One region of the Bacillus mexicanus genome, then DNA from elsewhere that is predicted to be linked to it. Evidence: a T-box and tRNA genes for the amino acid it is inferred to sense, from the RefSeq annotation. Region 1 holds a T-box; the other holds one or more tRNA genes.

Region 1 (6,070 bases):
CTCATTCTGCCATTTTTTCTAAATTGCCGTTCCGATCCATTTTAAAGGACGGAGAGGCATGTTCATCTTCTTCAAATAAAACTAGTTTTCTGGCTCTATTCATAATTTTCACCAAGGTTTCATAATCTTCTTGGATTGTTTTTTGGTCTTTTTCAAGCTTTTGGACGTCTGCCTCAAGCTGTTCCGTTTTGCTTTGTAATGCCTGGTTTTCTTTCTTTAAGCGCTCATTTTCCATTTTTAATGCCGATGATTGCTCGTTATTGCCTTCGTAATTCTGCAGGAAGCGGATTACATCATTCATCGTGAGCTCCGGCGCGGCTGCAGGTGCTTGAGGAGACAATAAGTGTGATAAACTAGCTAACTCTTCCTTAAAGCTTTCATCCACAAAAGGCATGTGTTCGCCTGACATGAAAGGCTGCTGCTCATGTTCAGCTGCCGGGGTGTTTGTTTTAACCGGTTCCTCTGCAGCAGTTTCTTGAATGATTTCAGGATCAACCGCAGGAGGCTGATATAATAGTCTTTTTTTCGCTGACTGCCCGTTCCCGAGCGCTCTCATCCGCTGCTTTCGCTGTTTTTTCGCAAGCTGAAGCGCTTTTTCATATTGATGGCGGACGACCGCGTTCCATCTAAATCCACACGCGGCAGAAGTCCGGTTTAATTTATCTCCGACTTCTTCAAAGGCGTTCAGCTGAGTGCTGCCCTCCCTCACATGCCGAAGCACTGTTTCGGCTAAAAGCAGATCATTTTCTTCTGACCAAGCGTCTTGTCGCTGTTTTGTCATTTATCTCAACTCCCATTTTTCTTTTCATGGTATTAGAATGTCCAGTTTGAAAAATATTTATACAAGTTGGCTGAAAGAATAGGAGATACGAAGGAAGGAGCGGCTTGCAGGAACAGTTGAATCCTTGTAAAATGACATGTGATGTGATTTTTTTGAAAAGCGATTTTAGGTTATGCACATAGATGAACATAGAAATGAAGGGAAGCGTACGTCATGGCTAATGAATTTCGAGTGTGTGATGATTGCCAAGCCACTAATATCAAAACATTGCTGCCGCGTTTAAAAGAAGTGGACCCGGATGCAAAGATTGAGGTAGGGTGCCAATCTTATTGCGGGCCCGGACGAAAAAAATCATTTGCTTTTGTAAACAATCGCCCGCTGTCAGCTCCGACAGAGGATGAGCTGATTGACAAAGTAAAAAAGAAAATTAAATAGTCAAAACTTATTTTTTCATAGCCTTGGCCCTCAGGTCAGGCTTTTTTGCTTCACATTATGTCTTTTTCGTAAAGATGGAACAAATCGCCGGGCAAATTCAAGGATGTTTTCAAAGAATAGAGTCGATATAATAGAAACACGGCTAAAAAAAAGAGGGAATGACGATGGCGTATCCAAATGGAAAATTATCAGAAGAAAAAGTGTTTAAAGATCCGGTGCACCGTTATGTTCATGTGCGGGACAAGCTGATATGGGATTTGATCGGAACCCGCGAATTTCAGCGTCTCCGCAGAATTAAGCAGCTCGGCACGACGTATTTGACGTTCCACGGGGCTGAGCACAGCCGGTTTAATCATTCTCTCGGTGTCTATGAAATTGTCAGGAGAATGGTTGATGACGTCTTTAAAGGCCGCCCTGAATGGGATGACAGTGAGCGCGAACTCTGTTTGGCCGCGGCGCTGCTTCATGATCTCGGGCACGGGCCGTTTTCGCATTCATTTGAAAAAGTTTTTCATCTTGACCATGAAGAATTTACAAGAGATATTATTTTGGGGGACACAGAGGTCAATCAGGTGCTTAGAAAAGTGAGTCCGAGTTTCCCGCAGGATGTTGCTGAAGTCATTGCCAAAACTTATAAAAACAAACAAGTGGTCAGCCTGATTTCGAGTCAGATAGATGCAGACCGCATGGACTACCTTCAGCGTGACGCTTATTATACGGGCGTCAGCTACGGCCATTTTGATATGGAACGGATTCTTCGGGTGATGCGGCCGCGTGAGGATCAGATCGTTATTAAAGAAAGCGGGATGCACGCTGTCGAAGACTATATCATGAGCCGCTACCAAATGTACTGGCAAGTGTATTTCCATCCTGTGACAAGAAGTGCAGAGGTCATTTTAACGAAGATTCTTCACAGAGCGAAGCAGCTGCATGATGAAGGCTATGTCTTCACTCACGCTCCGGTTCACTTCTATTCGATTTTTGAAGGGAAATTGATACTGGAGGATTATGTGAAGCTTGATGAATCTATTATTTTATATTATTTCCAGGCTTGGGAGGATGAAGAGGACGAGATTTTGTCCGATTTGTGCCGCAGGTTCATTAACCGCCAGCTGTTCCAATACGTTGAATTCAATCCGAATGAAGAAATGTCGGCTTATTTTGAGCTGACTTCATTGTTCAAAGAGGCGGGAATCGATCCGAATTATTATTTGGTCGTCGATTCTTCTTCAGACCTGCCGTACGACTTTTACCGTCCGGGGGAGGAAGAGGAGCGTCTGCCGATCCACCTTTTGACGCAAAACGGCCAAATTAAAGAGCTGTCCAGACAATCTGCTATTGTAGAGTCCATTTCCGGAAAACGGCGGACGGACCACAAACTGTATTATCCGAAGGACTTGATTTGTGATAGCTCTGAACATCCGGAAGCGAAAATGAAAATCCGGCAGCTGCTGGGACTGACATAGAAACTGGAAAGAAGGAAAAAGGAGATGTCGGGAATTTGTTGAAAGAACATGCAAAACTGATGAAGGTGTTCTCGGATTCTGGAGAAATCATCGGGCGGAAGAAGCTGCAGAAAATGATTTATATCGCAAAAAAAATGCAGTTTCCTTTCTATGAGAAATATGATTTTCACTTTTACGGACCGTATTCAGAGGAACTGACGCTCCAGATTGAAGAGCTGTGCAACCTTGGATTTCTGCATGAGGTGAAGGAAAAAAAGGGCGGCTACTTTCAATACCGTTATTCGCTGACTGAGACAGGCTCCGCGTTTTTAGACCATGCTGATCTGGATATGCCGGATATCAAAGGGTATATCGACAATGTAAACAGCCGTTCATCTCGGTTTTTAGAGTTGGTTTCCACGATCCTTTACTTTGATGGACTTGAGGCTGAGGAAAAGAAAGAAAAAGTCTTCACGATTAAAAGTAAGCAAAAATATACAAATGAAGAATATGACGAAGCGCTTCAATACATAGAGGAACTGAAGCAGATTTGTTAATGATGCAAGCAAAAGAAATGATCGGTTTCTTTTGCTTTTTTTTTACAAAATAAGATTGCTGTTTAAAAAAATATATTGTAAGATATATGAAATGATCAAACAATAAGTAATGTATATAGGCACTGATAAGGACATGAGATGCTTTTTACGGTTTCCAGAGAGGGAAGAACAGCTGAGATCTTCCTAACGCAGGGAAAGCAGCTTACCGCCTTTGAGCCGTATCGGGGAAATAGAAGTATCTGATACCGTTATGCTGCGTTACAGCACCTTAAAGCCGATACACCATGTGTGTTGATCGGGAATTTGGGTGGAACCACGGATGATAAACACATTCGTCCCTTTTACAGGGATGGATGTGTTTTTTTGTATTTGAATACATGCGATGAAAAGGACATGAATGATCGTTACGGTTTTCAGAGAGGGAAGAAAAGGTGAGAGCTTCCCAGCTTAGGACGATCATTTACCGCCTTGGAGCAGCATTGGGGAACTACAATATCCAATGCCGTCTATGCTGCGTTACAGCACCGAGCCGATAAACATAGCGTTTGTCGGGAATTTGGGTGGAACCACGGGTTAATCACACACTCGTCCCTTTTAGAGGGATGGGTGTGTTTTTTTATATTTGAATACATGCGAAGAAAAGGATATGAATGATCGTTACGGTTTTCAGAGAGGGAAGAAAAGGTGGGAGCTTCCCAGCTTAGGACGATCATTTACCGCCTTGGAGCAGCATTGGGGAACTACAGTATCCAATGCCGTCTATGCTGCGTTACAGCACCAAGCCGATAAACATAGCGTTTGTCGGGAATTTGGGTGGAACCACGGGTTAATCACACACTCGTCCCTTTTAGAGGGATGGGTGTGTTTTTTTATACAAAAATAATGAAGGAGTGTTTAAAATGAGTAACTATGTACACATTCAGCTTCCAGACGGACAAATAAAAGAATATCGGAAAGGCGTCACAATTAAGGAAGCGGCTGGTGCTATCAGCTCCAGTCTGGAAAAGAAGGCGGCTGCGGGACGGGTCAACGGCAGGCTCGTTGATCTCAGCTTCAGGCTGGAGGAGGATGCCGAGCTTTCGATTGTCACACTTGATTCACAAGAAGGCTTACAGGTGCTTCGCCACACAACGGCGCACGTGCTGGCTCAAGCGGTGAAACGGCTTTACGGCGAAGTGTCATTGGGGGTGGGGCCTGTGATAGAAGACGGCTTCTACTATGACATGAAGCTGGAGCAAAGCTTGACATCAGGAGACTTAGAGGCCATCGAAAAAGAAATGAAGAACATTACAGCTGAGAATCTGGAAATCAAGCGAATTGAGGTTTCTTACGAAGAGGCAAAAGCGCTGTTTGCTGAAAAAGGCGAACCGTTTAAGCTGGAGATTTTGAACGATATACCGCGCGGGGAGGCTATCACGCTGTACCAGCAGGGAGAATTCGTTGACCTGTGCCGCGGGCCGCATCTTCCTTCTACAGGAAGGATCAAAGCGTTCAAACTGACAAGAGTATCGGGCGCGTATTGGCGCGGAAACAGCGAAAATGAAGTCCTGCAGCGGGTGTACGGGGTTGCGTTTCAAAAGAAAAAAAATCTCGATGCACATCTTCATATGCTGGAAGAAGCGGCAAAACGAGACCACCGCAAGCTGGGCAAACAATTAGAGCTGTTTATGTTTTCTGAGGAAGCGCCGGGGATGCCGTTTTATTTGCCGAAAGGGCAGATTGTCCGCAATGAGCTGGAACGCTTCTCGCGTGAGCTGCAAACAAAGGCCGGCTACGATGAGGTGCGTACGCCGTTTATGATGAATCAGCGGTTATGGGAGCAGTCAGGCCACTGGGATCATTATCGCGACAATATGTATTTTTCAGAAGTTGATGATACAAGATTCGCAATGAAGCCGATGAATTGTCCCGGCCATATGCTCATCTTTAAAAACAGTCTGTATTCTTATCGGGATCTGCCGATTCGGATGGCGGAGTTCGGACAGGTGCATCGCCACGAATACAGCGGCGCTTTAAACGGAATGCTTCGCGTCCGGACGTTCTGCCAGGATGACGCCCATATCTTCGTTCGGGAGGATCAGATTGAGAGTGAGATCAAAGAAGCGATCCGGCTGATTGATGAGGTATATCGTACATTCGGATTCGACTATTCAGTTGAGCTTTCGACTCGTCCTGATGACTCATTAGGCGATGACAGCCTTTGGGAAGTGTCCGAACGTGCCTTGGCACACGTTCTTAAGGAGCTTGGCCTGCCTTATGAGGTGAATGAAGGCGATGGAGCGTTTTACGGGCCGAAAATTGATTTTCACATAAAAGATGCCTTGAAACGGAGCCATCAATGCGCGACAATTCAGCTTGATTTTCAAATGCCTGAAAAATTTGATTTAACTTATATCAATGAACACAATGAGAAGGTTCGTCCTGTTGTCATCCACAGAGCGGTATTCGGCTCAATCGACCGTTTCTTCGGCATTTTGATCGAGCATTTCGGCGGAGCTTTCCCAGTCTGGCTCGCACCGGTCCAGGTTCAAATCATACCGGTTTCACATGTTCACTTGGCCTATTGCAGAAAGGTGCAGGCAGAGCTGAAACAGCTGGGAATAAGGGCAGACATTGATGAGCGCAATGAGAAGCTCGGCTACAAAGTCAGAGAGTCGCAGGTGCAGAAAGTCCCTTACGTGCTAGTGCTTGGAGATCGTGAAGAGCAGGAAGGCGCGGTAAATGTCCGTCAATTTGGAGACCAGCAGAATGAACACGTTCTTTTTCAGGCTTTTAAAAATAAACTTGTCAAACAGGTGAAATATCGAAATATCTAGGAAAAAAGCTGTGAATTCTCATTTTGCTTTTTTGAC
Region 2 (6,070 bases), on a different contig from region 1:
TTACGCTATAGGTGGGAGGACATTCGACGGCATCCATGACACCGAGTCTTCCGCTTGTACCGGCGCCTATGTAGATGAGCCGGCCTCCATTTTGAAACGAGTCGTACGCGCAGTCTACAGCTGTTTGAATGTCGGGGAGAACCTGCTGTACGGCAGCAGCGACTTTCAAATCTTCGTTGTTGATCATTTTGAGGATACCGAGAGTGTTTGCCTTGTGAATGTCGGTTGTTTGGCTATTGCGGGATTCCGTTGTAAGACGGTGAAGGTCTAATGGTTTTGACATGAGGATGCCCCCTGCTTCATCGTATATTCAATATTTAGTATATTCATTTCTGTTGTGATATTTCAACTATGTTTTTATAGTATTGAAATTTTATTTCAATACGTCTATAAGAAATAATGAAGAACTAGCTGTTCTCCAAGCGGTCCGATTCTTCTCCTGCCTTTATCAATGAACCCGCATTTCATATAAAGGTGCTTTGCGCGAGTGTTCAGATGGTTGACGGCCAGAATCATTTCATCGCACCATGGAAAATAACCGCTCACAAAAGAGGGAAGCAGAAGCATTGCTTTTTTCGCATAGCCTTTTCCTTGATGAACAGCATTTAAAGAAAGAGAACTTAGCAGTAAGGCAAATGGATTGTTAGAATAGGGCTCAAGCGTTTCTTTTGATGTATGTAAAATGAAAAAACCGATTGGCAGATTGTCGTTTAAGATGACAACCGGATACCGGTCCCGTATGCTCAGGGCCTGAGTCAGCACCTCTTTGGGGAGAGAGGTAAAGCGTTTGTCATCATTATTTAGCTTGAATGATTCAAGCTCTGATAAGTGTTCGGGCTTATAGAAGGATAAAGAAATGTCTAGAGTCATGTGGAGACCTCCTTACAATATATCGTCTAGCTGATTTTCGGAAATAACGCGGTAGCCTGCTTGTTTTAACAGAGCGGCAGTTACTCCGCTGCCGGGGGTTTTTTTCCGGTAAATGTGCCATTATAGATAAAACCGCTTCCGCATGATGGGCTGTTTTCTTTTAATATGATGGCAGAGGCATTGATTTCTTTTGCGTAAGCTAATGTTTTAGATGCGCCTTCCATATATAATTTGGTTACATCTTCACCGGAAGCTGTCACGATTTTTGCGGTCCCATTAAGAACATCCTCACCGGTGCCTCCGATGATTTCAGCAGGTTCACGGGGAGTTGAGAAGCCGCCGAGGAGCTCAGGACATGCCATGACTGCTTTCTTTTGATCGACAAGTTTTCTGATTTTCTCTGATGCTGCATGTGAGCCGTTATATCTGCATTCAATGCCCCCAAGGCAAGAACTGACTAGAATCATAGTGGTTTCCCCTCTCATGCTTTGCTTGTCTCTATCATAAAATAAATGAGGAATGGCGGAAGGCTTTTTCAGTTAAAAAAGGAGTTAAAAAGTTTGAAAATAAAAAAATTAATTTTTCTCTTTACAAACATGCATTAACCTGTATATAATAACTTTTGTCAGCTCGACGAGAACACAAACGGCCCGTTGGTCAAGCGGTTAAGACACCGCCCTTTCACGGCGGTAACACGGGTTCGAATCCCGTACGGGTCACCATTTGGAGGATTAGCTCAGCTGGGAGAGCATCTGCCTTACAAGCAGAGGGTCGGCGGTTCGAGCCCGTCATCCTCCACCATCTTGCCGGTGTAGCTCAATTGGTAGAGCAACTGACTTGTAATCAGTAGGTTGGGGGTTCAAGTCCTCTTGCCGGCACTGTTTTCTCACATGAATATGGAGGGGTAGCGAAGTGGCTAAACGCGGCGGACTGTAAATCCGCTCCCTCAGGGTTCGGCAGTTCGAATCTGCCCCCCTCCACCATTATTGGGCTATAGCCAAGCGGTAAGGCAACGGACTTTGACTCCGTCATGCGTTGGTTCGAATCCAGCTAGCCCAGTCACAGACACCTTTGACCAAAAGGTGTCTTTTTTCTATTTTAAAATAATTTCAACTTCTAACTGTTCAGTCTGTATAATAATTTTAAAAATATGTTAAGGTAGTTTATTCACGAATTACCATCTACACCCTGCCAAAAATTTGTTAAACTTATTTTATAAAAAATTGAAACCTTTTGAAACGAAGCTCGTATACATACAGACCGGTGAAGGCAGAGGTTAGATAAATATGGAAATAATGATTAAAAAAAGAATTAAACAAGTCAAAAAAGGCGACCAAGATGCATTTGCGGACATCGTAGATATTTACAAGGATAAAATTTATCAGCTTTGCTACCGTATGCTTGGCAATGTGCATGAGGCGGAAGACATTGCACAAGAGGCTTTTATCAGAGCGTACGTTAATATCGACAGTTTTGATATTAACCGGAAATTTTCAACTTGGCTTTATCGAATCGCGACCAATTTAACAATTGACCGTATTCGCAAAAAGAAGCCGGATTATTACCTCGATGCAAAGGTGGCTGGTACAGAAGGTCTGACCATGTATTCGCAAATTGCCGCAGATGGAGTTTTGCCAGAAGATGAAGTAGTGTCCCTGGAACTCTCGAACACGATTCAGCAGAAAATTTTAAAGCTTCCTGACAAATACAGAACAGTCATCGTATTAAAGTATATCGACGAACTCTCATTAATTGAAATCGGCGAGATCTTGAACATTCCTGTGGGAACTGTGAAAACACGTATCCATAGGGGCAGAGAGGCTCTTAGAAAACAATTAAGAGATCTTTAAGTGGGGTGATGAAATGAGCTGTCCTGAACAAATTGTGCAGCTTATGCATATGCATCTTGATGGAGATATCCTTCCAAAAGATGAACAGATATTAAATGAACATCTGGAGACATGCGAGAAATGCCGAAAGCATTTTTACGAGATGGAAAAATCGATCGCGCTCGTCCGGAGCACATCGCATGTTGAAGCCCCCGCGGATTTTACCGCTAATGTCATGGCGAAATTGCCGAAGGAGAAGAAAAGAGCCTCTGTGAAAAGATGGTTCAGAACCCATCCTGTTATCGCAGCTGCTGCGGTATTCATCATTTTGATGGGCGGAGGTTTTTTTAACAGCTGGCATAATGACCAAAACTTCAGCGTATCTAAGCAGCCGAATCTTGTGGTGCAAAACCACATCGTGACTGTGCCGGAAGGTGAGACGGTCAAAGGCGATGTGACTGTTAAAAACGGAAAGCTGATCATTAAAGGCAAAATAGACGGGGATGTAACCGTTGTAAACGGCGAAAAGTATATGGCCTCTGCTGGACAAGTCACCGGTCAGATTGAAGAAATCAATCAATTATTCGACTGGACATGGTACAAGATGAAGTCTGCGGGTAAAAGTGTCGTCAAGGTATTACACTCGGATGAAAAAGAGTAAAGCGAACAGCCGCTTTGCTCTTTTTTTTTATGGGCAGAGAGGGGTGGCACATTTCACTTGCCAAATCGAAATGTGGTATAATGGGCTCGCTATGTAAAGTACATATGCGTAACACGTTAAACACAAAATACGAAATGACTGAATTCTTGGAGGACGAGGAAATGGCTTTTGAGGATATCCCTTTTTTGCAGTACCTCGGCAATGCCGTTGATATTCTCCTTGTTTGGTATGTGATATATAAATTGATTATGGTGATACGCGGCACGAAAGCGGTTCAGCTGTTAAAAGGAATTGTCGTGATCGTGCTTGTCCGTATGGCCAGCCAATATTTGGGCCTCAGTACGCTTCAATGGCTGATGGACCAAGCGATAACATGGGGATTTTTAGCAATTATAATTATTTTTCAGCCTGAGCTGAGAAGAGCGCTTGAACAGCTTGGCCGCGGGCGCTTCTTTTCAAGGAGCGGCACACCTGTAGAGGAAGCGCAGCAGAAAACGATTGAAGCCATCACGAAATCAATCAATTATATGGCGAAACGACGTATAGGTGCCCTGCTGACCATAGAACGGGATACCGGAATGGGAGATTATATTGAGACTGGCATCCCTTTGAATGCCAAAGTCAGTTCAGAGCTTTTGATCAATATTTTTATCCCAAACACCCCGCTTCATGATGGTGCGGTGATCATGAAGGATAATGAGATCGCCGCCGCTGCGTGTTATTTGCCGCTTTCTGAAAGCCCGTTCATTTCAAAAGAACTGGGCACGCGGCACAGAGCAGCTGTCGGGATCAGTGAAGTAACAGACAGTATGACAATTATTGTGTCTGAAGAGACCGGCGGCGTCAGTGTGGCGAGGAATGGCGATCTTCACAGAGAACTGACGGAAGAAGCGTTGAAAGAAATGCTTGAAGCCGAGTTTAAGAAAAACACCAAAGACACTTCTTCTAACCGCTGGTATTGGAGGGGTAAGAAAAATGGATAAATTCTTAAACAACCGCTGGGCTGTGAAAATTATTGCGCTGCTTTTCGCGCTCTTGCTTTATGTGGCGGTTAATAGCAATCAGGCACCAACCCCGAAAAAACCGGGTGAATCTTTCTTTCCGACATCAACGACTGATGAAGCAACACTGACTGATATTCCGGTTAAAGCGTATTATGATGATGAAAATTACGTTGTAACAGGTGTTCCGCAAACGGTTAATGTTACGATAAAAGGCTCGACAAGCGCCGTGAAAAAGGCTAGGCAGACCAAAAATTTCGAAATATATGCTGATATGGAAAATTTAAAAACCGGCACACATAAAGTCGAGCTTAAGGCTAAAAACGTGTCGGATGGGCTGACAATCTCAATTAATCCTTCTGTTACGACAGTGACCATTCAGGAACGGACGATGAAAAGTTTTCCTGTAGAAGTGGAGTACTACAATAAAAGCAAGATGAAAAAAGGCTATTCTCCAGAGCAGCCGATTGTCAGTCCGAAACATGTGCAGATTATAGGATCTAAAAATGTAATTGATCGTATTTCTCTTGTGAAAGCCTCAGTGAACTTGGAAAATGCAGATGAAACGATCGAAAAGGAAGCGAAAGTGACTGTCTATGATAAAGATGGAAATGCGCTTCCTGTCGATGTGGAGCCCTCTGTCATCAAGATTACCGTTCCAGTGACAAGCCCGAGTAAAAAACTGCCCTTTAAAGTTGAACGGACGGGAAGCCTACCTGACGGTGTCAGCATAGCGAATATTGAATCCAACCCCAGTGAGGTAACGGTTTACGGCTCGCAGGATGTGTTGGATTCTCTTGAATTTATTGACGGTGTCAGCTTAGATTTAAGCAAAATCAACAAGGATTCCGATATCGAGGCGGATATTCCGCTTCCTGACGGCGTTAAAAAAATCTCGCCGTCAAAGGTAACTTTGCATATAGAAGTAGATAGTGAAGCGGATCAGAAGTTTGAGAATGTGACGATCAAGACTGTAGGATTGAGCAGCTCGCAAAACATTGAATTTTTAGATCCTGCATCGCAAGCGTTAGACGTGACGGCTAAAGGCTCTCCCGCAAATATAAATAAACTCAAGAAATCAGATATTGATTTGTATGTGAATGTTTCAGATTTAAATGACGGGGAGCATAGCGTAAAGCTTGAAGTGAATGGACCTCAAAATGTAACCTGGTCCTTGGCTCAAAAGAACGCCAGAATTAAGCTGACGTCTAAAAAAAGCGATACTAATGATAGTGGCAATACATCAGGGAAACAGGATGACACAGATAAGCAAACGAATGACCAAGATAACAACAAGCAAAAAGACACAACGAACAATGATAAAAACAGCAATGATCAAAAACAAGACGAAGATCAAAAACAGGGTGAGGATGAATCTGCTGCAGATTCACAATCATCATCAGAATAAAAAAGGAGCGATTATAAAATGGGCAAGTATTTTGGAACAGACGGTGTAAGAGGTGTCGCTAATAGTGAGCTTACACCTGAGCTGGCCTTTAAAGTCGGACGTTTCGGCGGATATGTTTTGACAAAAGACAAACAACGTCCAAAAGTGCTGATAGGCCGCGATACACGTATTTCCGGCCATATGCTGGAGGGAGCCCTTGTCGCCGGACTTTTATCTATTGGCGCAGAAGTCATGCGTTTAGGTGTCATTTCTACACCTGGTGTATCTTATTTAACGAAAGCGATGGATGCTGAGGCAGGCG

Evidence for each region. A T-box is a leader RNA that pairs with one kind of tRNA and senses whether it is charged. The one in region 1 lies ahead of thrS (threonine--tRNA ligase), so its partner is inferred to be a tRNA-Thr.
Region 2: it has a tRNA-Thr gene. The T-box ahead of thrS (threonine--tRNA ligase) is inferred to sense a tRNA for this amino acid. The anticodon was not compared.

What each region holds. Positions count from the first base shown of each region.
Region 1 covers NZ_JBCEYV010000002.1:648,276-654,345, reverse strand. The annotation lists gene rsfA (prespore-specific transcription regulator RsfA) at 2-781, opposite strand; gene AAGG74_RS12955 (YuzB family protein) at 995-1,216, shown strand; gene AAGG74_RS12950 (HD domain-containing protein) at 1,381-2,682, shown strand; gene AAGG74_RS12945 (YwgA family protein) at 2,718-3,218, shown strand; T-box leader at 3,332-3,561, shown strand; T-box leader at 3,592-3,814, shown strand; T-box leader at 3,845-4,067, shown strand; gene thrS (threonine--tRNA ligase) at 4,118-6,034, shown strand.
Region 2 covers NZ_JBCEYV010000004.1:16,260-22,329, forward strand. The annotation lists gene murQ (N-acetylmuramic acid 6-phosphate etherase) at 1-283, opposite strand, end outside; gene AAGG74_RS19395 (GNAT family N-acetyltransferase) at 388-870, opposite strand; partial or broken gene AAGG74_RS19400 (2-thiouracil desulfurase family protein) at 883-1,337, opposite strand; tRNA gene AAGG74_RS19405 (tRNA-Glu) at 1,518-1,592, shown strand; tRNA gene AAGG74_RS19410 (tRNA-Val) at 1,596-1,671, shown strand; tRNA gene AAGG74_RS19415 (tRNA-Thr) at 1,676-1,748, shown strand; tRNA gene AAGG74_RS19420 (tRNA-Tyr) at 1,769-1,853, shown strand; tRNA gene AAGG74_RS19425 (tRNA-Gln) at 1,858-1,929, shown strand; gene sigW (RNA polymerase sigma factor SigW) at 2,157-2,720, shown strand; gene rsiW (anti-sigma-W factor RsiW) at 2,734-3,360, shown strand; gene cdaA (diadenylate cyclase CdaA) at 3,522-4,343, shown strand; gene cdaR (CdaA regulatory protein CdaR) at 4,336-5,769, shown strand; gene glmM (phosphoglucosamine mutase) at 5,788-6,070, shown strand, end outside.